3 regions of the Metabacillus sediminis genome follow, and region 2 is predicted to be linked to each of the others. Evidence: riboswitches for the same ligand, from Rfam matches in the RefSeq annotation. Region 2 holds a riboswitch; each other region holds the start of a gene.
What was found. Region 2 has a riboswitch for thiamine pyrophosphate ahead of thiM (hydroxyethylthiazole kinase). Riboswitches for the same ligand answer to the same signal wherever they lie in the genome.
Positions count from the first base shown of each region.

Region 1: another riboswitch for thiamine pyrophosphate. It lies ahead of thiT (energy-coupled thiamine transporter ThiT); the one in region 2 lies ahead of thiM (hydroxyethylthiazole kinase).
Region 3: another riboswitch for thiamine pyrophosphate. It lies ahead of tenA (thiaminase II); the one in region 2 lies ahead of thiM (hydroxyethylthiazole kinase).

Region 1 is NZ_CP147407.1:3,143,482-3,150,746, forward strand. It holds rRNA gene WCV65_RS16380 (23S ribosomal RNA) at 1-2,423, opposite strand, end outside; rRNA gene WCV65_RS16385 (16S ribosomal RNA) at 2,669-4,207, opposite strand; gene WCV65_RS16390 (MGMT family protein) at 4,538-4,753, opposite strand; TPP riboswitch at 4,897-4,997, shown strand; gene thiT (energy-coupled thiamine transporter ThiT) at 5,092-5,670, shown strand; gene WCV65_RS16400 (class D sortase) at 5,683-6,321, opposite strand; gene WCV65_RS16405 (processed acidic surface protein) at 6,321-7,265, opposite strand, start outside.
Region 2 is NZ_CP147407.1:1,392,905-1,400,169, reverse strand. It holds gene WCV65_RS07420 (YnfA family protein) at 1-75, opposite strand, end outside; gene WCV65_RS07415 (serine/threonine protein kinase) at 275-949, shown strand; gene thiE (thiamine phosphate synthase) at 968-1,615, opposite strand; gene thiD (bifunctional hydroxymethylpyrimidine kinase/phosphomethylpyrimidine kinase) at 1,612-2,418, opposite strand; gene thiM (hydroxyethylthiazole kinase) at 2,420-3,232, opposite strand; TPP riboswitch at 3,331-3,441, opposite strand; gene WCV65_RS07395 (DUF4282 domain-containing protein) at 3,482-3,766, opposite strand; gene rsgA (ribosome small subunit-dependent GTPase A) at 5,038-6,075, opposite strand; gene WCV65_RS07385 (DUF2500 domain-containing protein) at 6,344-6,700, shown strand; gene WCV65_RS07380 (methyl-accepting chemotaxis protein) at 6,967-7,265, opposite strand, start outside.
Region 3 is NZ_CP147407.1:1,020,962-1,028,226, reverse strand. It holds gene tenA (thiaminase II) at 1,019-1,705, opposite strand; TPP riboswitch at 1,772-1,880, opposite strand; gene WCV65_RS05560 (DUF3231 family protein) at 1,931-2,905, opposite strand; gene chrA (chromate efflux transporter) at 3,168-4,355, opposite strand; gene WCV65_RS05550 (Lrp/AsnC family transcriptional regulator) at 4,444-4,866, opposite strand; gene WCV65_RS05545 (MBL fold metallo-hydrolase) at 4,985-5,743, shown strand; gene WCV65_RS05540 (NUDIX hydrolase) at 5,911-6,324, shown strand; gene WCV65_RS05535 (CrcB family protein) at 6,793-7,143, opposite strand; gene WCV65_RS05530 (CrcB family protein) at 7,140-7,265, opposite strand, start outside.

The DNA.
Region 1 (7,265 bases), 1.8 Mb from region 2:
CACTAAGCCCGACTTTCGTCCCTGCTCGACTTGTAGGTCTCGCAGTCAAGCTCCCTTGTGCCTTTACACTCTGCGAATGATTTCCAACCATTCTGAGGGAACCTTTGGGCGCCTCCGTTACATTTTAGGAGGCGACCGCCCCAGTCAAACTGCCCGCCTGACACTGTCTCCCGGCCCGATCAGGGCCGCGGGTTAGAAGTTCAACACAGCCAGGGTAGTATCCCACCAATGCCTCCACCGAAGCTGGCGCTCCGGTTTCCAAGGCTCCTACCTATCCTGTACAAGCTGTGCCAAAATTCAATATCAGGCTGCAGTAAAGCTCCACGGGGTCTTTCCGTCCTGTCGCGGGTAACCTGCATCTTCACAGGTACTATAATTTCACCGAGTCTCTCGTTGAGACAGTGCCCAGATCGTTACGCCTTTCGTGCGGGTCGGAACTTACCCGACAAGGAATTTCGCTACCTTAGGACCGTTATAGTTACGGCCGCCGTTTACTGGGGCTTCAATTCAAAGCTTCGCTTGCGCTAACCTCTCCTCTTAACCTTCCAGCACCGGGCAGGCGTCAGCCCCTATACTTCGCCTTGCGGCTTCGCAGAGACCTGTGTTTTTGCTAAACAGTCGCCTGGGCCTATTCACTGCGGCTCTTCAAGGCTATTCACCCTAAAGAGCACCCCTTCTCCCGAAGTTACGGGGTCATTTTGCCGAGTTCCTTAACGAGAGTTCTCTCGATCACCTTAGGATTCTCTCCTCGCCTACCTGTGTCGGTTTGCGGTACGGGCACCATTTTCCTCGCTAGAAGCTTTTCTAGGCAGTGTGGAATCAGGAACTTCGGTACTTCATTTCCCTCGCCATCACAGCTCAGCCTTAACCAAGGGACGGATTTGCCTATCCCTTGAGCCTACCTGCTTGGACGCGCATATCCAACAGCGCGCTTACCCTATCCTCCTGCGTCCCTCCATTGCTCAAACGGAAAAGAGGTGGTACAGGAATCTCAACCTGTTGTCCATCGCCTACGCCTTTCGGCCTCGGCTTAGGTCCCGACTAACCCTGAGCGGACGAGCCTTCCTCAGGAAACCTTAGGCATTCGGTGGAGGGGATTCTCACCCCTCTTTCGCTACTCATACCGGCATTCTCACTTCTAAGCGCTCCACCAGTCCTTCCGGTCTGGCTTCTCAGCCCTTAGAACGCTCTCCTACCACTGTTCGTAAGAACAGTCCACAGCTTCGGTGATCCGTTTAGCCCCGGTACATTTTCGGCGCAGGGTCACTCGACCAGTGAGCTATTACGCACTCTTTAAATGGTGGCTGCTTCTAAGCCAACATCCTGGTTGTCTAAGCAACCCCACATCCTTTTCCACTTAACGGATACTTGGGGACCTTAGCTGGTGGTCTGGGCTGTTTCCCTTTCGACTACGGATCTTATCACTCGCAGTCTGACTCCCATAGATAAGTCTTTGGCATTCGGAGTTTGACTGAATTCGGTAACCCGATGAGGGCCCCTAGTCCAATCAGTGCTCTACCTCCAAGACTCTCACTATGAGGCTAGCCCTAAAGCTATTTCGGAGAGAACCAGCTATCTCCAGGTTCGATTGGAATTTCTCCGCTACCCACACCTCATCCCCGCACTTTTCAACGTGCGTGGGTTCGGGCCTCCATTCAGTGTTACCTGAACTTCACCCTGGACATGGGTAGATCACCTGGTTTCGGGTCTACGACCACGTACTCAATCGCCCTATTCAGACTCGCTTTCGCTGCGGCTCCGTCTTTTCAACTTAACCTTGCACGTAATCGTAACTCGCCGGTTCATTCTACAAAAGGCACGCCATCACCCGTTAACGGGCTCTGACTACTTGTAGGCACACGGTTTCAGGATCTGTTTCACTCCCCTTCCGGGGTGCTTTTCACCTTTCCCTCACGGTACTGGTTCACTATCGGTCACTAGGGAGTATTTAGCCTTGGGAGATGGTCCTCCCTGCTTCCGACGGGATTTCTCGTGTCCCGCCGTACTCAGGATCCACTCAGGAGGGAACGAAGTTTCGACTACAGGGCTGTTACCTTCTTTGGCGGGCCTTTCCAGACCGCTTCTTCTACCCCGTTCCTTTGTAACTCCGTGTTGAGTGTCCTACAACCCCAGAAGGCAAGCCTTCTGGTTTGGGCTAATCCCGTTTCGCTCGCCGCTACTCAGGGAATCGCTATTGCTTTCTCTTCCTCCGGGTACTTAGATGTTTCAGTTCCCCGGGTCTGCCTTCCAGATCCTATGTATTCAGATCAGGATGCTGCTCCATTACGAGCAGCGGGTTTCCCCATTCGGAAATCTCCGGATCAACGCTTACTTACAGCTCCCCGAAGCATATCGGTGTTCGTACCGTCCTTCATCGGCTCCTAGTGCCAAGGCATCCACCGTGCGCCCTTTCTAACTTAACCTGATAACAGACGTTATCTTCGTTAGAGCTGAAAACAGATGTTTTCAGACTTGATGTTCTCTATCTACGCAAGCGCAGAAGAAAATCGTAAGGTTATTTGCTTACTCGTGTGAATGTTTGACATTCATATCGTTATCTAGTTTTCAAAGAACAAGTGTATAGAGAGAATGATCTCTCAAAACTAAACAAAGTCGAAGTGCGTCCGTTAATTGCTGCACCACATGGGTGCTGATAATTCTTCCTTAGAAAGGAGGTGATCCAGCCGCACCTTCCGATACGGCTACCTTGTTACGACTTCACCCCAATCATCTGCCCCACCTTAGGCGGCTGGCTCCCTTACGGGTTACCCCACCGACTTCGGGTGTTGCAAACTCTCGTGGTGTGACGGGCGGTGTGTACAAGGCCCGGGAACGTATTCACCGCGGCATGCTGATCCGCGATTACTAGCGATTCCGGCTTCATGCAGGCGAGTTGCAGCCTGCAATCCGAACTGAGAATGGTTTTATGGGATTCGCTTAACCTCGCGGTTTTGCAGCCCTTTGTACCATCCATTGTAGCACGTGTGTAGCCCAGGTCATAAGGGGCATGATGATTTGACGTCATCCCCACCTTCCTCCGGTTTGTCACCGGCAGTCACCTTAGAGTGCCCAACTGAATGCTGGCAACTAAGATCAAGGGTTGCGCTCGTTGCGGGACTTAACCCAACATCTCACGACACGAGCTGACGACAACCATGCACCACCTGTCACTCTGTCCCCCGAAGGGGAACCTTCTATCTCTAGAAGTGGCAGAGGATGTCAAGACCTGGTAAGGTTCTTCGCGTTGCTTCGAATTAAACCACATGCTCCACCGCTTGTGCGGGCCCCCGTCAATTCCTTTGAGTTTCAGTCTTGCGACCGTACTCCCCAGGCGGAGTGCTTAATGCGTTAGCTGCAGCACTAAAGGGCGGAAACCCTCTAACACTTAGCACTCATCGTTTACGGCGTGGACTACCAGGGTATCTAATCCTGTTCGCTCCCCACGCTTTCGCGCCTCAGCGTCAGTTACAGACCAGAGAGTCGCCTTCGCCACTGGTGTTCCTCCACATCTCTACGCATTTCACCGCTACACGTGGAATTCCACTCTCCTCTTCTGTACTCAAGTCCTCCAGTTTCCAATGACCCTCCCCGGTTGAGCCGGGGGCTTTCACATCAGACTTAAAAGACCGCCTGCGCGCGCTTTACGCCCAATAATTCCGGACAACGCTTGCCACCTACGTATTACCGCGGCTGCTGGCACGTAGTTAGCCGTGGCTTTCTGGTTAGGTACCGTCAAGGTGCGGGCAGTGACTCCCGCACTTGTTCTTCCCTAACAACAGAGCTTTACGATCCGAAAACCTTCATCACTCACGCGGCGTTGCTCCGTCAGACTTTCGTCCATTGCGGAAGATTCCCTACTGCTGCCTCCCGTAGGAGTCTGGGCCGTGTCTCAGTCCCAGTGTGGCCGATCACCCTCTCAGGTCGGCTACGCATCGTCGCCTTGGTGAGCCATTACCTCACCAACTAGCTAATGCGCCGCGGGCCCATCTGTAAGTGACAGCATAACCGTCTTTTATCTCCGAACCATGCGGTTCGAAAAGTTATCCGGTATTAGCTCCGGTTTCCCGGAGTTATCCCAGTCTTACAGGCAGGTTGCCCACGTGTTACTCACCCGTCCGCCGCTGACCTCCGAAGAGGTCCGCTCGACTTGCATGTATTAGGCACGCCGCCAGCGTTCGTCCTGAGCCAGGATCAAACTCTCCAAAAAGTAGTTTGACTAGCTCTTGTTTGTTGCTCTAGAATTAACGTTGGCACTTCGATTTGTTTAGTTTTCAAAGATCATTTTTTGCAACCGCTTCGTTAGCGGCTTTAATAATATATCACGCCGTTAGACAAGAGTCAACATCTTTTTCAACAATGTTTCAAAAGGAAATATCTTCTGTTTTCAGCGACAAATATTAATATATCACTATATCTCTAAAAGGACAATCATTTTTTTCAAATTTCTCTATGAAAATGATGCTGGAATTTTTGCAGCGATATTTTATTCCCTGTTTCGATTTCAACTCCTTCTATAGATAAGGCTTTTTTCTGCTCTTCAAGAACATCCTGATCCTTGATGGAGAGTTCTCCTAGAACTGATTACTCTGTGCCAAGGCAAACTGTATTTACTGCTCATCGTATGAAGAACTCTTACACCCTGTCTCGCTCCTCTAGGACTTCCCGCTGCAAATGCAACTTGTCCATACGTCATAACCCGGCCCTCCGGTATATTTTTGATGATTTGAATAGCTTTTTCGGTAAATGGTTTCATTCTCTTCCTCCTTCTGGTTTGATAAGGTAAATTAATAGTACCAAAAATGCGGCACGTAAGTATCATCATTCTATTAAATGTAAAATAGTTATTGTCGAAATTTGTGTGATAGTGTATAGTGAAAATAATTAAATAATTCGGTATACGACCACTAGGGGAGCCTTCGGCTGAGAATGAACAATCTGTTCTAGACCCTTTGAACCTGTTAGTTAATGCTTGCGTAGGGATGTGGCTTGATCGTTTAACTTCGTGATTAAAGCAGTGCGTGGAAGCAAGAGCATTCCCCGCATTGCTTTTTTATTTTCTCCTTTTGGTCGATGCCTGTAAAAGGAGCCCATATGAAAAATCAAAAACTTCTATTCTTATCCGAAACAGCTATTTTAACTGCTCTGGCACTGTTGCTGGACATGCTCTCAAGTTTCTTCATTAAGATGCCTCAAGGCGGGTCACTTTCACTTGGAATGATTCCAATATTTATTATGTCCTTCAGGTGGGGTCTCAAAGGCGGATTGCTCACAGGCCTTCTGACCGGAATTCTGCAGCCGATTTTGGCACCTGCATTTATCGTACATCCCGCCCAAGCTATTTTGGACTATCCGCTGCCTTTTATGCTTGCCGGGATGAGCGGCTTGTTTGCAGGATGGGTACATTCTGCATTGAAGCAAAATAAATGGAGAACTCTGACCGCAGTTATGGCGGCTACCCTGCTTGGTTCCATTCTTCGGCTTGCTTCGCATGTTTTATCAGGAATTGTCTTTTTCGGCTCATATGCACCAAAGGGCACTCCCGTTTTCACCTACTCACTTGTATACAACTCAACCTGGATGATCCCTACCTGGATTGTCGCTGCACTTGCAATATGGTTAGTCATTATGAATTCACCCGGGCTAATCAAAAGCAATGCAAAAAAACCGTAAGCCAATATTGGCTTACGGTTTTTCTGTTTTAATAAGATTTGCAATTAAAACGTAGCGTTCTGGTGCCGAACCAATAAAATCAAACGGATAGCATGTGGAAACAGTTAATGTAGCCCTTGGTTTAGGTACAATCACCGTACGGTCGTTTTCGTCTACAATACGGACTTTGCGAATTTTATAAGTAAATGTGCCGGCAGATGTTTTGACAATAAGCAGATCGTTCTCCCCTACTTTTCCAAGCTGTCTGAAGACAGTATCCCGGTGTCCAGATAAAACAGAGTTATCCTTCTCCCCTGGAAGGACAGATTGAGCAAAATGCCCAACTCCTTTTTCGAGCTCGTCTTCTTCTGTCCCATGGTAAATAGGAAGGACTGCATCTAGTTTTGGGATGATTAATTCCCCCATCCGTTCCCCTTTTACCGGCCTTGTTTCATATAAAGGAGAAGGTTTAGCGCCTTCTGTCTCACTTGCTTTAGCCGGCGCCGTTTTAATCACATGGTAATCCGCTTTCTGCTGTTCATAGAAAAAGTAAGCTTTTGCTAATTTAAACGCATTCGTACTAGTTAAGTAAACTCCGGCAGCAAAGAGGATCGCGGCACTAAAAAGAAGAAGCGTACGCTTCTTCTTTACTGTTGAAAGGAAATGTTTCATCAGATGGATGTACGCAGCTTTCTTCTAATTAAAACGGAAACCGCTATTAAAGAAGCTCCGGCAATCATCCAGTTTGCATGAAATCCTGCTGTCTTAGGCATTTTAGCTCCTTTAACTGTTGCTCCCGGTTTTTCCGTCTGTTTCTTAATGGATGAAACTGCTTCAGACGTTTTTACTAAGTCCTTACCTGTTTCTTTAATTAATTCTGATCCAATCATTTCAGAAGTTAAGGTCATATCTAAAATCAGTTTGTTATCCAAATCATAAAGCTCGACGAAAAGGTCTGCCCCATCCACATCATTCAGACTCATCATTGTCTGCAAAGAGAGCTCTTTTTTGATTCCATCCTTAACAAGGTAGTATTTCGCCTGCAAATTCAGCAAATCCATCATTTCACCGTAGATGGAAATCATCTCTTGAATGTCTTTCTCAGAAAGCTCATCTACACTTTCAAAATCACCGATTGCCATCATTCTGTCACCAAGCTGCATCAGCTGTGCGTCAATATAAGGATTGTTTTGATATACTTTTTCGAAGTGTGCAGCCAAACGCTCAAACTCTTCTTCCGTTAAACCAAGCTGATCAAAAATTTCTTCAAACTCAGATTCCATATCCGGAAGTTCCATGAAATTATAGATTTCTTCATCAAGCTCTTCGATCGAATCATAATCTTCTAAAACCAGGCCGTGATCCTTCATAAACTGGTCAAACTCTTCACGGGAGACAAAGTCGTAGCTTTCCCAAAGCTCCTGAAGCGTCGAATCATTAATTTCAGTCGGATAGTCTCCCGCAATTTGAATTGTTTCAAGCAGATAATTTTCAAAATAGAAAACATCCTGTACTTTTTCCCCATCGAATAAATCCCCGTTTTCAACAAGGAGGTCTGTTAATTGATCTTCTGTTAATTCATATTTTGCAAGGATTTCTTTAAGAACATCATCTGT
Region 2 (7,265 bases):
CCATAGCCAAATTAAATAGCCTCCACCAATTTCCGCTAAACCCGCTAATACAAATAAAATGATAGATTTGATCATAGTCCACATACTTTCTGTGCTTTATTCATAGCAAATATTAAATCAAGTGAACGAATCTTACAAGCTTAGCCTTCTCCTAAAACTTCCTATTTTCAAGTGGATGACTAGACCTGCAGAAAAGAGTATGATAGGTTTAACCATACTTTATATTAATGAAAGCTAAGTCGGGATTTGTTTGTTCCCTGAGGTGATAAATAGGATGAATATTGATGCTGAATTAACTGCGAAAGTTTCCGTAAAAAGTGTAGACCCTCTTGAACCGGTTCATGTAAAAAATATACCGCAAGGCTGGAAATTGCTTGGCCGCGGAAACTATGCGGCCGTTTTCGTAAACGAAGGACTCCCAGGAAAAATTGTTAAGCTTTATGCAGAAAACCGCGAAGGCGCCGATAAAGAAAGACAAGTATACCAAATACTTGGCGATCACCCAGCATACTCGGTCATGTTCAGCTATAGTGACCGTTATCTCATATTAAAAAAACTGGAGGGCATCACTCTTTACGATGCTCTTAGAAAAGGTGTTTACATCCCTGAAAAAGTCATAAAAGATGTAGACGACGCCATTGCATATGCCAGGGAAAAGGGATTAAACCCCACGGATATACACGGAAAAAATGTCATGATGAAGGATGGCCGCGGCTATATTGTGGACGTCTCTGATTTTTTAGAAGTGTTTGATTGTCCAAGGTGGAAGGATTTCAAAAAGGCCTACTACCGGATATACCTTCCCCTTTCAAGATTCAGAAAATGGAAGATTCCGCGCTGGATGCTCGAACGGATTCGCAAAGGCTATCAGAAATACCTGAAGATTAACGGATATTACAAAAGAAAGAAAAAGAGCAAAGAAACAAAACGCCTCGCTAAGAAAAGCTAGGCGTTTTGTTTTCTTTCTCTACCGGGTTATCTCTTTCTTCAGAGCTCTGGCAGCTGCGGCGGGATTTTCCGATCTGCTGATGCTTGAAATGGCCGATACTCCATCTGCTCCCGCCTTTACAACGTTCTTCGCATTCTCAGCCGTTATTCCGCCAATCCCTACCATTGGAATATCAATGCCTGCTTGCTTGATCTCCTCGATTACAGCGGTGCCTTTCGCTTCCTTCGCATCCTCTTTGGATGAAGTCGGAAAGACAGGACCCACCCCAATGTAATCTGCCCCATCGGCTAAAGCACGCTTTGCCTCTTCTGCGCTATGCACGGATACCCCGAGAATCATACCATTTAAGCGTGTAATGATCTCACTGGCTTTGGCGTCATCCTGTCCTACATGAATTCCGTCCGCCCCTATTTTTAATGCCAGCTCCACATCATCATTTACAATGAAGGGAATATTTGAGTTTCTGCATATTTGCATCAGCCGGACCGCAAGCTGTTCAATTTCATCGGCTGGATGAAGGGAACCCTTGCCTTTTTCGCGAAATTGGAAGAGCGTAATTCCTCCTTCAATTGACCCGGTTACTACCTCTTCAATATCATTCGGACAGTCCTGTGTTCCTGCTATAAAATAAAGGGCCAAGTGCTGTTTTATCCGGTTCCTGTTCATATCTGTCTCATCCTCTTTTGGAAAGCCCAATGATTAGTAGGACCATGGCCTTCTCCAATTACAAGCGTTTCTTCAATGGCTGCCTGAATAAATTGCTTCGCTGTTTCCGCAGCTTTAGCAATCGTGCTGCCCTTAGCAAGTTCAGCTGTCAAGGCGGCTGAAAATGTACAGCCTGTCCCGTGAGTATGCCTTGTTTCAATTCGCTTGCTTATCAGTGCTGTAAACTCTTTCCCATCGTATAAAAGATCGGCTGACTCCTCCGTATTCTCTTCATGCCCGCCTTTAATCAGGCACGAGGAAGCTCCCATATTATGAATAATCCTGCAAGCTTCTCGTTTATTTTCCTCATTATTAATTGTTATTCCGGTAATTGCTTCCGCCTCTGGAATATTAGGAGTAATAACGGCAGCGAGCGGAATGAGGTAATCAATCATGGCCTTAACCGCCTCACTTTGAAGAAGCGTGCTTCCGCCTTTGGCAATCATAACCGGGTCAATCACAACATTTTTCCATCCAAAATTTTTTATTGAATCCGCTGCCGCCAAGATGATTTCTGCATTAAAGAGCATGCCTGTTTTAACGGCATCCGGAGGGAGGTCCTCCCCTATTGCAGAAGCCTGCGCGGATACAGCATTGGCAGTTAAAGGAAACACTCCATGCACACCAAGGGTATTCTGGGCTGTTACAGCTGTAACAGCACTCATCCCGAACACGCCAAGCTCCTGAAATGTTTTGAGGTCAGCCTGAATACCCGCTCCGCCGCCGCTGTCTGAACCGGCAATAGTTAATGCCTTTTTGATCATTCTATAACCCCACCTTTTCAATTCTTGCACGAAGAGTGACTTGTTCTTCAGTCACCAGAAATAGCTGGTTCAAGAATTCGACTTGAAAGCTCCCGGGTCCTTGATCCGCAGTTTTTTCAGCAGCCAGTTCTGCCGCGGTTCCATAAACAGCAAGCGCAGCCGCTGCAGCTGATACCGGATTTTTCTCAACTGCCAGAAAGGCTCCAACTACTGATGTGACCAGACATCCAGTACCTGTAACTTTCGTCAGGATAGAGTGGCCATTCGACACCTTCAATACCTGTTTTCCATCGGAGATATAGTCTGTCTCTCCCGTCACAGCCACCACCGTGTTCAGTTTCTTTGCAGCATGAATTGCCAGCTCTTCTAAGTCTCCTTCAGCTTCTCCGGAATCGACTCCTTTGATTGCCCATTTCTGACCGGCTGCATTAGCGATTTCCGCCGCATTCCCACGAACAACAGCAACCTTTACCTCTTCAAGAATCTGCTTAGCAGAACGTGTACGGAGCTCCGTTGCACCCGCTGCAACAGGATCCAGTACAACAGGAACACCGTGCTTATTAGCGGATTTGCCTGCAAGAATCATAGATTCCACAGTCCGCTCTGTCAGTGTGCCAATGTTTAAAACGAGCACTCCTGCCATAGCAGCCATTTCTGCTGCTTCTTGCTTGGCATCTGCCATAACCGGTGAAGCACCAAGGGCCAATAGCCCATTGGCTGTAAAATTAGCAACTACAATATTCGTTATATTATGTACCAGGGGATTTACCTCTCTTACTTTACTCAGCAATGCTCCTGCTTTTTGTGCATTCATTCCAATTCATCCTCTCCGGAAAGAGCTGCAGATAACCGGTGGGCGCCCATGCAAAAAGGCATCCCGCATAGAAGCGAAATGCCTTTAATCATAAAATATGATCAGTCATTACATTCTCCCTGCGCTGGCATTATCCAACAGGTTCACCCGGTCTACGGCAGATTAGCCGTACTCTCAGCCTGCTTCCACAAGCTCCCGATCCGTATTTTTTAAAGTAAGTTTATCCCTTACCACACGAAAAATCAAGCGTCACCCAATCTTCTCTTCTTCCTCGTTCCTGTCTGAAGCTATTTTTCCAAGAGATTCGTTCATTTTGAACATCACAATCAGCAATTCGCAATAAATCCGAATGGCAAACGGGCCCAGAAGCATTGTAAACAAACCCATCAGGATCTGCAGGCCGGGGGTCATTGATTCACCCGAATTGAACATCATCACCAAACCGGTCAGTACACTGATTCCGCTCCCAATATAAAAAATAATGGTTATTATGGCTGGTGTAATCATTTTATTAAAACTAAGAAACTCTTTCACCCGCTGTCACCCCTCATTTGAAATTCTCTTCAAACAATAGGTATGCAAGCTGTATCTTATACATTCCTTCACATAGGCACAAAGATTTAACTTTTAGAAATACTGGCCTATTTAAATTTTTCCATTCTAATCCATATATTTCTATATCCTTCAGAATCTTTCACTCTAAGGGGATTAACCCAAGACCTTTCTCTTAAATAAGGCATCAGAAAAAAACATACTGGTTCGATAGAGGCCCCTTAATCCCTATTGAATCATAAAGTCCACAACCTTCTTCCCCTTTTACAATTAGTTCATAAAAGCGCAACCATTTTCGAATAGAATATGGGTATATATATAAAAAGGGGAACAATGGAAAAAAGGGGTAAAGGAGAACTTTATGAGGCTAACCTCAAGGCTTTGCATGATTTGTTCAATCCTATCGGTCTTGCTATACTTTCTAGCAAAAATACTTTATTTCTCAAAGTTCGCCCACTATATGAATATTTCATCGATCCTTCTCGTATTCGTAATCGTAATCGCCTTCTTCTTTGATGATCATATAGGGTACTAACGAAAAGCGGAGGCGGCTTGCCCAGCCCCGACAAGCATAAGACAATCAGCCTGGGGAAGGTGAACTTTCCTTCCTCAGGATGAGTGGCTTATGACCTCGAGGGGCTAGCCGCCGTAGCTAGACAATGTGAAAAGCGGAGGGCGCTCCTAGTAAGGAAGTTCTGCTAAGAGCGCGGCGTCCTGCCGCAACGCAGAACTGACCCGCTTCGTGCGGGCCTCCGTGAGAGACGGTGGAGCTCTCGACCGAGAGGCGCTCAAATAAGGAAGTTCTGCTAAGAGCGCGACGTCCTGTCGCAACGCAGAACTGACCCGCCTCCTGCGGGCCCGAGAGAGCGAAGCGGCCGAACGGCTAGCGGCCGAAGCTGGACACCACGAAAAGCGGAGGGCGCTCCTAGTAAGGAAGTTCTGCTAAGAGCGCGGCGTCCTGCCGCAACGCAGAACTGACCCGCTTCGTGCGGGCCTCCGTGAGAGACGGTGGAGCTCTTGACCGAGAGGCGCTCAAATAAGGAAGTTCTGCTAAGAGCGCGACGTCCTGTCGCAACGCAGAACTGACCCGCATCCTGCAGGCCCGAGAAAGCGAAGCGGCCGAACGGCTAGCGCCCGGAGCTGGACACCACGAAAAGCAGAGGGCGCTCCAGTAAGAAAGTTCTGCTAAGAGCGCGACGTCCTGCCGCAGCACTGAAAAAAAAGGTAATGGAGCGATATCCATTACCTTTTTTTTATTTCTTAAATTTTCTCATACTTTTTGTGATTTGCTTCCATTTTGCTTTTTCATCTGATTGTGCTTTTTTATCCTCTTTACGGGCTAAAAACGCGAGCTCCTTTTGAAGCTTTTGATAGCTTTCATAACGATCTGCCCGCAGTGATCCTTCCTCTAATGCAGCATTGATGGCACAGCCAGGCTCATTTTGATGCCTGCAGTCGGTGAAGCGGCAGCTGCGAGCTAACGTTTCCACATCCTCAAACGTTCCCTGAAACCCATCTTCGGCACTCCAAAGCTGCAATTCTCTCATTCCGGGTGTGTCGATCAGACAGCCGCCTGTATTAAGAGCAATGAGTTCACGGTACGTTGTCGTATGTCTTCCCCGGTCATCATCTTCTCTTGCTTCCTGAGTCTTTAAATAATCACTGCCGATCAGCTGATTCGTTATGGTTGACTTGCCTACACCTGATGAACCGACAAGTGCTGCCGTACGTCCCCCAGTGCAATAGCTGCGGAGAATTTCAGCAGATTCAGCATCCAGAGCACTTATTACATGTATAGGCACACCAATAGCTGCTGCTTCAACTTCAGCGAGCTTCTCGTTCAAATCCTCGCATAAGTCTGCTTTATTCAAAACCACCACCGGATTGGCTCCGCTTTCCCAGGCCATGATTAAATACCGTTCCAGTCTGCGGATATTGTAATCCTGGTTAAGGGCCATCACGATAAAAAGCGTATCAACATTTGCAGCCACTATTTGTTCCTCTGTAGCCACACCCGCCGCTTTTCGTGAAAATTTACTCTGCCTGGGAAGAATCGCATGTATCGTTGCCTTCCCTTCTTCATAGCGCGGCTGAATAACTACCCAGTCTCCCACGGCAGGGAAATCTTCTCTTCCCCCGGCTTCAAACCTCATCTTTCCAGCTACCTCACCTAGCAATTCTCCTTGCCCAGTCAGAATTCTGTATACCCTTTTATGTTCAAGTGCCACTCGGCCAATTTCAAATCCTTCAGTCTTAAACGGATTAAATGCCTCTTCAAAAAATGGGGTCATCCCCAACTCAGATAAATTCAATGCTAATATCCTCCCTATTCTGTTCGTTCAAAATTAATGAATGAACGTCATAGAGAGATGATCAAGTTACCGATCCAATCCCTCCATGACGCTGATGATTACAATTGGAAATTTTCTCATATTTCATCACTCCTTAAAGGGATTGAGCATGAAGCTCTTGAATACCATTATACGGAAGGTTTCATGTATTTGCCAAACACATCTTCTAAAAATCTATTCAATTTGAATTCCGAGGTGAGCAGCGGAGATGCCAGAAAATCCGGATGGAATGTTTCAAATTATTCCTGTACTTGTCATTTGCGGATTTGCAGCGGTTTTAGGAATCATTATTTTCACGATATTTAAAAATATTGCTGCTTGGAACAAAAACAATCAGCAGCCAGTAACAGAAGTCCTGGCAACTATTGTTGCGAAAAGAACGAGTACACATGGCGGCGGTAATACGAGAGCTTATAATCACTATTACCCGACTTTTGAATTAGAAAGCGGGGAGAGATTGGAGCTGCAAGTAAAAGGAGAAGAATATGGACAGCAGGCTGAAGGGGATCAGGGTAAACTTACATATCAGGGTACAAGGTATTTATCCTATAGCCGGAGTGTGTAGCCAAAGAAAGAAAAGGGCGAAAAGTAACATGACCTTAGACAGGGAGACGCATTCTAAGCGTTTCCCTGTTTTGGTTTGAAATTTGAGTCAGGCCAAATGAAGCAGATGGGCGACACTACGGCGGGAGCAGCAGGACATGTTAGACCCCGCAGTCGCGAAGCGAGAAGGACGCTCACCGCCATTGGATGAGGGAGTCCCGCAGCGAACACATCTAAGGTAAATAGCCAGTGGCAGATCTATGATCCTTTCTGGACAGCCTCTTGCTGTTATTCCCCTGCTTTCAATTCGAGCGCTGACGCTGCCTCCTCAAGATCACGAATACTTTTGACCATACTGCTGATTCTAGTATTCTGTTCCTCAGTACTTGAAAGTACTTCTTGTATTACAGCACTTGTCTGGTCGGTCACAGCTGATACTGATGAAGCCTCATCCATGACAAGCCTCGTATTCTCACTTAGGGCATCCAGTCTTTGCTGAAGCTGAACTGCTCTTCCGGAAACATCCTCGACCGTCAGCAAAATATGATTCATCCTCTGTGTAACTTCATCGGACGAATTGAGACTTG
Region 3 (7,265 bases), 370 kb from region 2:
GTCGCTCGCGCACGGATATCGGACACTCCGCTCTTTTTATCGGACGTTCATGGTTCGATATCGGTCACTCCGCTTTTTATCGGACACTCGTGACAAGATATCGGTCGCTCGCGCACGAATATCGGACACTCCACTCTTCTTATCGGACGTTCATGGTTCGATATCGGTCACTCCGCTTTTTATCGGACACTCGTGACAAGATATCGGTCGCTCGCGCACGAATATCGGACACTCCACTCTTCTTATCGGACGTTCATGGTTCGATATCGGTCACTCCGCTTTTTATCGGACACTCGTGACAAGATATCGGTCGCTCGCGCACGAATATCGGACACTCCACTCTTCTTATCGGACGTTCATGGTTCGATATCGGTCACTCCGCTTTTTATCGGACACTCGTGACAAGATATCGGTCGCTCGCGCACGAATATCGGACACTCCACTCTTCTTATCGGACGTTCATGGTTCGATATCGGTCACTCCGCTTTTTATCGGACACTCGTGACAAGATATCGGTCGCTCGCGCACGAATATCGGACACTCCACTCTTCTTATCGGACGTTCATGGTTCGATATCGGTCACTCCGCTTTTTATCGGACACTCGCGAGGAGATATCGGTCGCTCGCGCACGGATATCGGACACTCCGCTCTTCTTATCGGACGTTCATGGTTCGATATCGGTCACTCCGCTTTTTATCGGACACTCGTGACAAGATATCGGTCGCTCGCGCACGAATATCGGACACTCCGCTCTTTTTATCGGACGGTCATGGCTCGATTTCGGTCACTTCGCTTTTTATCGGACACTCGCGAGGAGATATCGGTCGCTCGCGCACGGATATCCAACACTCCACTCTTCTTATCGGACGTTCATGGTTCGATATCGGTCACTCTGCTTTTTATCGGACACTCGCGAGGGGGATATCGGTCGCTCGCGCACGGATATCGGACACTCCGCTCTTTCTATCGGACGTTCATGGTTCGATATCGGACACTCCCATGCAGTCAATTCCCCTCTTACTGTACTTCAACTGCTTCCGTATCCGGCCATTGTTCCATCGTATAGGCCATTTCCCAAAATGACAGTTCGTATTTGCAGCTGATTGTGAAATGGCGGATCATTTTCTGTCGTTCTTTTTCAGATGCCTCCAGGGCAAGCTGGTCCAGTCGCTCTAGCTGTTCAAATACAAGTTCTTTAAACCATTCTCCTCCATAAGCCGCGATCCATTCCTGATAAATCGGTTCTTCAGGCTTACACTCTTTCAATCTCTCACCGATTTCATAGTAAATCCAATAGCACGGCAGGATGCAGGCAATGATTTCCCCAAGGCTTCCGTTGATTGCGGAACGGTACATGTGGGATGTGTAGGCATATGCGGTTGGTGATGGTTCAAAGGCCCGTTTTTCTTCTTCTGTAATTCCGAGCAGAGTTGAGAATTTCTCATGAAGCGATAGCTCCGCTTCGTAGGTTCCTTGCGCATGGAAGGCCATTCGCGCTGTTACATGAAGGTCGTCAGCCTTTCCGCCAGCGAGTGCCTGAACTTTGGCAAAATGGGATAAGTAATAGGCATCCTGCATGACATAGTAACGGAAGTTTTCAAGCGGGAGCGTACCATCGCCGATTCCCCTTACAAAAGGATGGTTGAAGTTTGCCTCCCAAATTGAATCGGTTACTTTTCTTAACTTTTCTGTAAAAGATGTCATGTTTGAATTCCCCCTGCTTCTTATGTAAAAATAAAAAACCGCTCTTAACGGATAAGAGCGGGAAAGATTAAGAATCTCCCACTTCCCTCCGCTGGTTCAAACCAGATCAGGTTCCAAGGGTCCCGGAGCATACTCCGGTCTCAGCCCCACGTTATGGGCTCCCCTAGTGGCAATGCGGTATTTTATTTTCCAGGTTCATCATAACATGCAGTAAAAAAACGTCAACTATCTCTTTATCACAGCTTCCGGAATTTCTTCCATCCACTGATGCTTTACCATGATTTTCCCGCCTTCTTTTGCAAATGAATAAATATCACGTGCAGCAATTGCCATTTTCAGAGGAAGATCCGGGCGCAAACTGTAGGTTGTTCCAAGTGCGTTGCTTGTCAACCCCAAACTGCTTAACAAGTTGATTAAATACATAATCAGTTTATCTGAATATGGAGCGGTCTTTGTTTCAGAAATGACTGCTCCAGGCAAGGCTGAGACAGGGATTCCACTATGTTCCATCAGCTTCCCATAGGATTGATACAAATCAATAGCAAGCTGTTCGCCTTTCTTTAAATACATTTTCACTTCCGGTTCTTTCGCTACTTTCCTTAACCCTTTCATCAGCTGGGCACCGAAGTTGTTGTTTTCCACAATGTGATAGATGATGGAAAGTTCGGTAGCATTCAATCTTCTTTTGCCAAAATGAAATCCGGATAAATACCTTTCATTTACAACATATTTAGGATGATCCGGCATCCCGATTACCGGTGGAATGGCGCCGTTCCCTACCTGCAGGAGGCAATTTGTACACATACCGAACACTTTGTTGGAATGGGCAGACGTTCTCGAAAAGAAGTCGTGAATATCATTTCGATACACCATTGACAGGTGCACAGCATTCAGCCCGATTCCAAGCTTCATCAGCATCCGCAGAAAGCGGATATAGAAGTACTGATCGAACAGCCTTTCCGCCTTTCGGTTCACATCCGTTTCATCAAACCCCTCAGGAATTGCAGCGCCTTCCTTTTGAAAAAGCTGAGCGATTTCTTTTACAAATTTCACTTCTTCCTGATAGGCATATTGAAGGATCGACGTAATGTCCTTTTGGGTTGTTACATCCAATGCGTGTTCCATGATGCGGAGAAGCATCGTCTTTTTCTGATAAGTGGACCATAAATTTGCTAATTCGGACGAAGACATTGGTTTCATACTGATTTCCTCTTTTCAAAATAAATAGATACTGTTATTTTTCCAAAAAGAGGTGATATTATGAGGACAAAAAAAGATGACCGGGAAGGCCATCTGCACATTTATTTTTTTCGGTTTTTTAAGGTTTTTGTAACCATGCTGATTGCTTTTTTTGTCTGCTCAGGATTCTTTTTTGCATAATCCACAACTTTTTTCAGGATGGACTGTTTACTATTCATGTAAAATCACCTTCCTTTGCCGGTTAGTATATCATAATATTTTTCTAAAGCACTCCAATTTGCTCCATCAGTGTGCCGGCAATTATGGTAAGTCCCACGACAAGCCAAGGCGGCAGCTTCCAATAAACAAGAAGGGCAAAAGAGACCAAGGCGAGTGCAAATGCAGACGCTGAATGAATAGCACTTGTAAAAACAGGATCATACAGGGCGGCAAGCAGAATACCAACGACCGCCGCATTTACACCCATGAGGGCTGCCTGCACTCCCTTTTTTCCGCGGATGCTGCTCCAAAAAGGAAGAACTCCGATGACGAGCAAAAATGAAGGCAGAAACATAGCCGCAGTTGCGATCAAAGCCCCTGGAACTCCAGAGATGATTGCGCCCACATAACCAGCGAATGTAAAAAGAGGACCTGGAACTGCCTGTGCAGCCCCGTATCCCGCAAGAAACACATCCTGTGTCATCCAGCCTGCAGGAACCACCTCTTTTTCAAGCATCGGCAGGACGACATGACCGCCGCCGAATACGAGGGAACCAACCCGGTAAAATACGTCAAATAGAGCGATATAGGTCCCGGAGAATGTTTGCCGGATGATGGGCAGGAGAACAAGCAGCAAACCAAATAATAAAAGTGAAGCTGAAGCTGTTTTTTTGCCGATTGTAAGAATAAGCTTAGGGACCTCAGGCACTTCTTCTCTTTTATAAAGCAAATAACCTGCAACAGCAGATCCTGCAATAATTGCAAGCTGACCCCAAGCGGATGGAACGAAAAGGGCACCGACTGCAGCGAGAACCGCAATTGTGATCCGCGGCCTGTCCGGTGCAAGTGACTTTCCCATCCCCATTACAGCCTGCGCCACTACGGCTACCGCTGTAATTTTCAGCCCCATAAGCCAGCCCGCCTCATGAACATCCGTCCCCTTAAACAAATAAGCGAATACAATCAGGATAAGGATCGAGGGCATGGTAAAGCCGAACCATGACAGAAAACTGCCTACAAGGCCACCCCGGAGCAGCCCGATGGAAAGTCCGACCTGACTGCTCGCCGGCCCCGGAAGAAACTGGCACAGAGCTACAATATCCGCATAAGACTGGTCATCCAGCCATTTTTTCTTTTTGACATACTCCTCCCGAAAATACCCTAAATGGGCAACCGGACCGCCAAAGGACGTCAATCCGAGCTTAGAGGATACAAGTAAAATTTCAAGCCAAATTTTAAGACGCGATTTCATCTGAAAGTCCTCCGTTATAATAATCCACCTTTATAGTAGCATGGACATTTGAGGAGAGGATAATTGCCTATTAAATGTAACGCAAAATTTACACAATTTGTGTCGCATTTATGACGATGGACAGCTTGTAATTTACGTGCCTGGTTAACCCCGTTAAGAAGGCATCCAGTTCATCATTTCCCTTAAACCGGCACTCAAGCAAATAACAGCCATCTCCGCTGATCTTAAAATTTTTCAGCACATACTCCTTCTGACTAGAAAGGTAATTTAAATAAGGCTGGTGATTGAAGCTGTTTGTATATATGTTTAGGAAAGCGTGAATGGAGTATCCTGCTTTCTTTTCATTAAGGTTGATTGTGTAGCCTTCAATGACCCCCTCCTCTTCAAGCTTAATTACCCTTGAAGAAACAGCTTGCCCCGTTAAATGAACTTTTTCTCCTAATTCTTTCATGGTAATACGCCCATTCTTCGTAAGCTCGTATACAATCCTTTGATCGGTTTGATCAAGCAATTCTCCCACCTCTTTCACAATTCAAGTATATCGGTGCAAACTCTTGATTTTATCTATGTATGTCATATCCCTTCTTATATTATCCTATAGGAGAATCATACAAAAGGAGGAACTTGAAATGGAGATTCGTCTAATCCGCAATGCTACATTAGTTGTAAAATATGCAGGGAAAACCTTTCTAATCGACCCTTTTCTAGCTGATAAAGGAGCCATGCCTCCGTTTCCCAACACCCCCAACCAGGATAAACGCAATCCAATGGTCGGCCTGCCCGTATCAATTGAAGAAATCATTGAAGCAGATGCAGTGATTGTTACTCATCTGCATCCAGATCATTATGATGACGCAGCTAAAAAAGCCTTACCGAAGGAAATCAGCATTTACGCTCAAAACGAAAATGATGCCGCATCCATTCGCCAAGATGGTTTTGTTCATGCGCAATCTCTTGGGCAGTCCATTACCATTGGAGACATCACGATTACAAAAACGAGCGGCCAGCATGGCAGAGGTGAAATCACCAAGATGACGGGCCAGGTTTCAGGAGTCGTTTTCAGCCATCCAGATGAAAAATCATTGTATATCGCGGGAGATACTGTCTGGTGCGAAGACGTGAAGGAAGCCATTCAAAAGCATCATCCTAAAGTGATTGCAGTAAATGGAGGGGCAGCACAGTTCCTTGAGGGCGGTACGATTACGATGGATAAAGACGATATTGAGCAGATCCATCATGCTGCTCCGGAATCCATTATTGTTGTCTCCCACATGGAAACATTGAATCACTGCCTGCTAACAAGAGCGGATTTGAAGGAGTTTCTTTCTGCTAAAGAATGGTCTGATAAGGCTTTGATTCCGGAAGATGGAGAAACATTAAAGTTTTAATCCGAAGTGCGGGGCATCCCCGCACTTTTTTGCATGAAAGCAGGAATTCCTCCCGTTCAAAACGAAGTGAAATGAAACGCTATTCGAAGGGTATTCCTGGCATCAGCAGATTAGGAAGAAACGGGGAATGTACAGCCTGATGCGTTTGATAATGAGGAGGATTTCATATGGAACGGGTAGATGTAGTCTATTCTTTAATCTGTGATGAGGAAAAAGAGAAGATATTAATGGTGAAAAACAGCAAACGGGATGATTGGTCAATGCCTGGCGGCGCGGTGGAAAAAGGAGAAACACTCACTCTTGCAGCGCAGCGGGAAGCCTTTGAGGAAACAGGGCTTACTGTTCAAATAGGCGACCTGCTCTCCGTGAACGAGTCTACCCTCGAAAATATGGAAGTTCACGCTCTCTTCTTTACGTTTAAAGCAGAAATCAGGAGCGGGCAAATCGCAATTCAAGATACTGACACCATTGATGAAACCGCCTGGATGGACTGGGAAACAGCCGACCGCTTGATGCCTTATCATCCTAGAGGAATAAAAGGGCTGCTGAAATCATCCATTCCTTATGTATTGGAACAGTAAGAGGAGTTGGGCCATGCTTGCGGGCCCTCTTCTTTTGACTATTCAGCCATTATTTTTGCAAGTCAGCAATTATCTTCAATTTGTCAGCAATTAACCTAAACAATCACTTCCACCGCCGTTTCGCAGCAGGATTCCTATACAAATAGCACCGGAATACTGATCCGGTTCCATCATTCTGTAATTAGCGGTCCTTTACCTTAAGCAGCCTTAATCCATTCAGTGTAACCAGAAGTGCCGCGCCCATATCTGCAAAAATAGCAATCCATAACGTAAGCCACTCTGGAACGACCATGACAAGTGCAGCCAGTTTAATTCCAAGTGTGAAGGTGATGGGAGGCTGTAGACCTTCATCTCTTCCTATCGGAATCCCCTCATTCTAATATCCATTTGAATATCACCATAATTTCAGCTGGTGGACTGACTCATATTTTTACTTGGAGCAAAAAAAAAGACAGCCTCCACTGTCCTCTACATACTATTTCCAATCCAAAATCCAGCAAATGCAAGCAGCAGACCGCCTATGTATGTCATGCCAGCATAAATTAAAAACACTTTATACTTTCTCTCCATCACTTGCTTTGCCAATTCAAGATTTAAGGTTGATAACGTAGTAAACGCTCCAAGAAATCCTGTTGCAGCAAAGAGAAAATAATGTCCGGTAAGCCCGCTTCCTGCTATCAGGCCGAGAATAAAGGCACCTGATAAATTAACGATCAGGGTGCCATAAGGAAGTAAGGTCCTATTCCATTTCCGGCTCACAGCGTAACGTGAAATCGCTCCAAGGAATCCGCCTCCAGCTATGGATAAAAAATCGATCATTCCCGCACCACCCTTTCTAAGAAGGCACTGCCTGCAATCATACCCGTGATGGAAAAAAGGAGACCTAAGATTGCACTCCCTCCGATATAGAGCAATGCCATTTGCACATCCCCCTTGTCCAA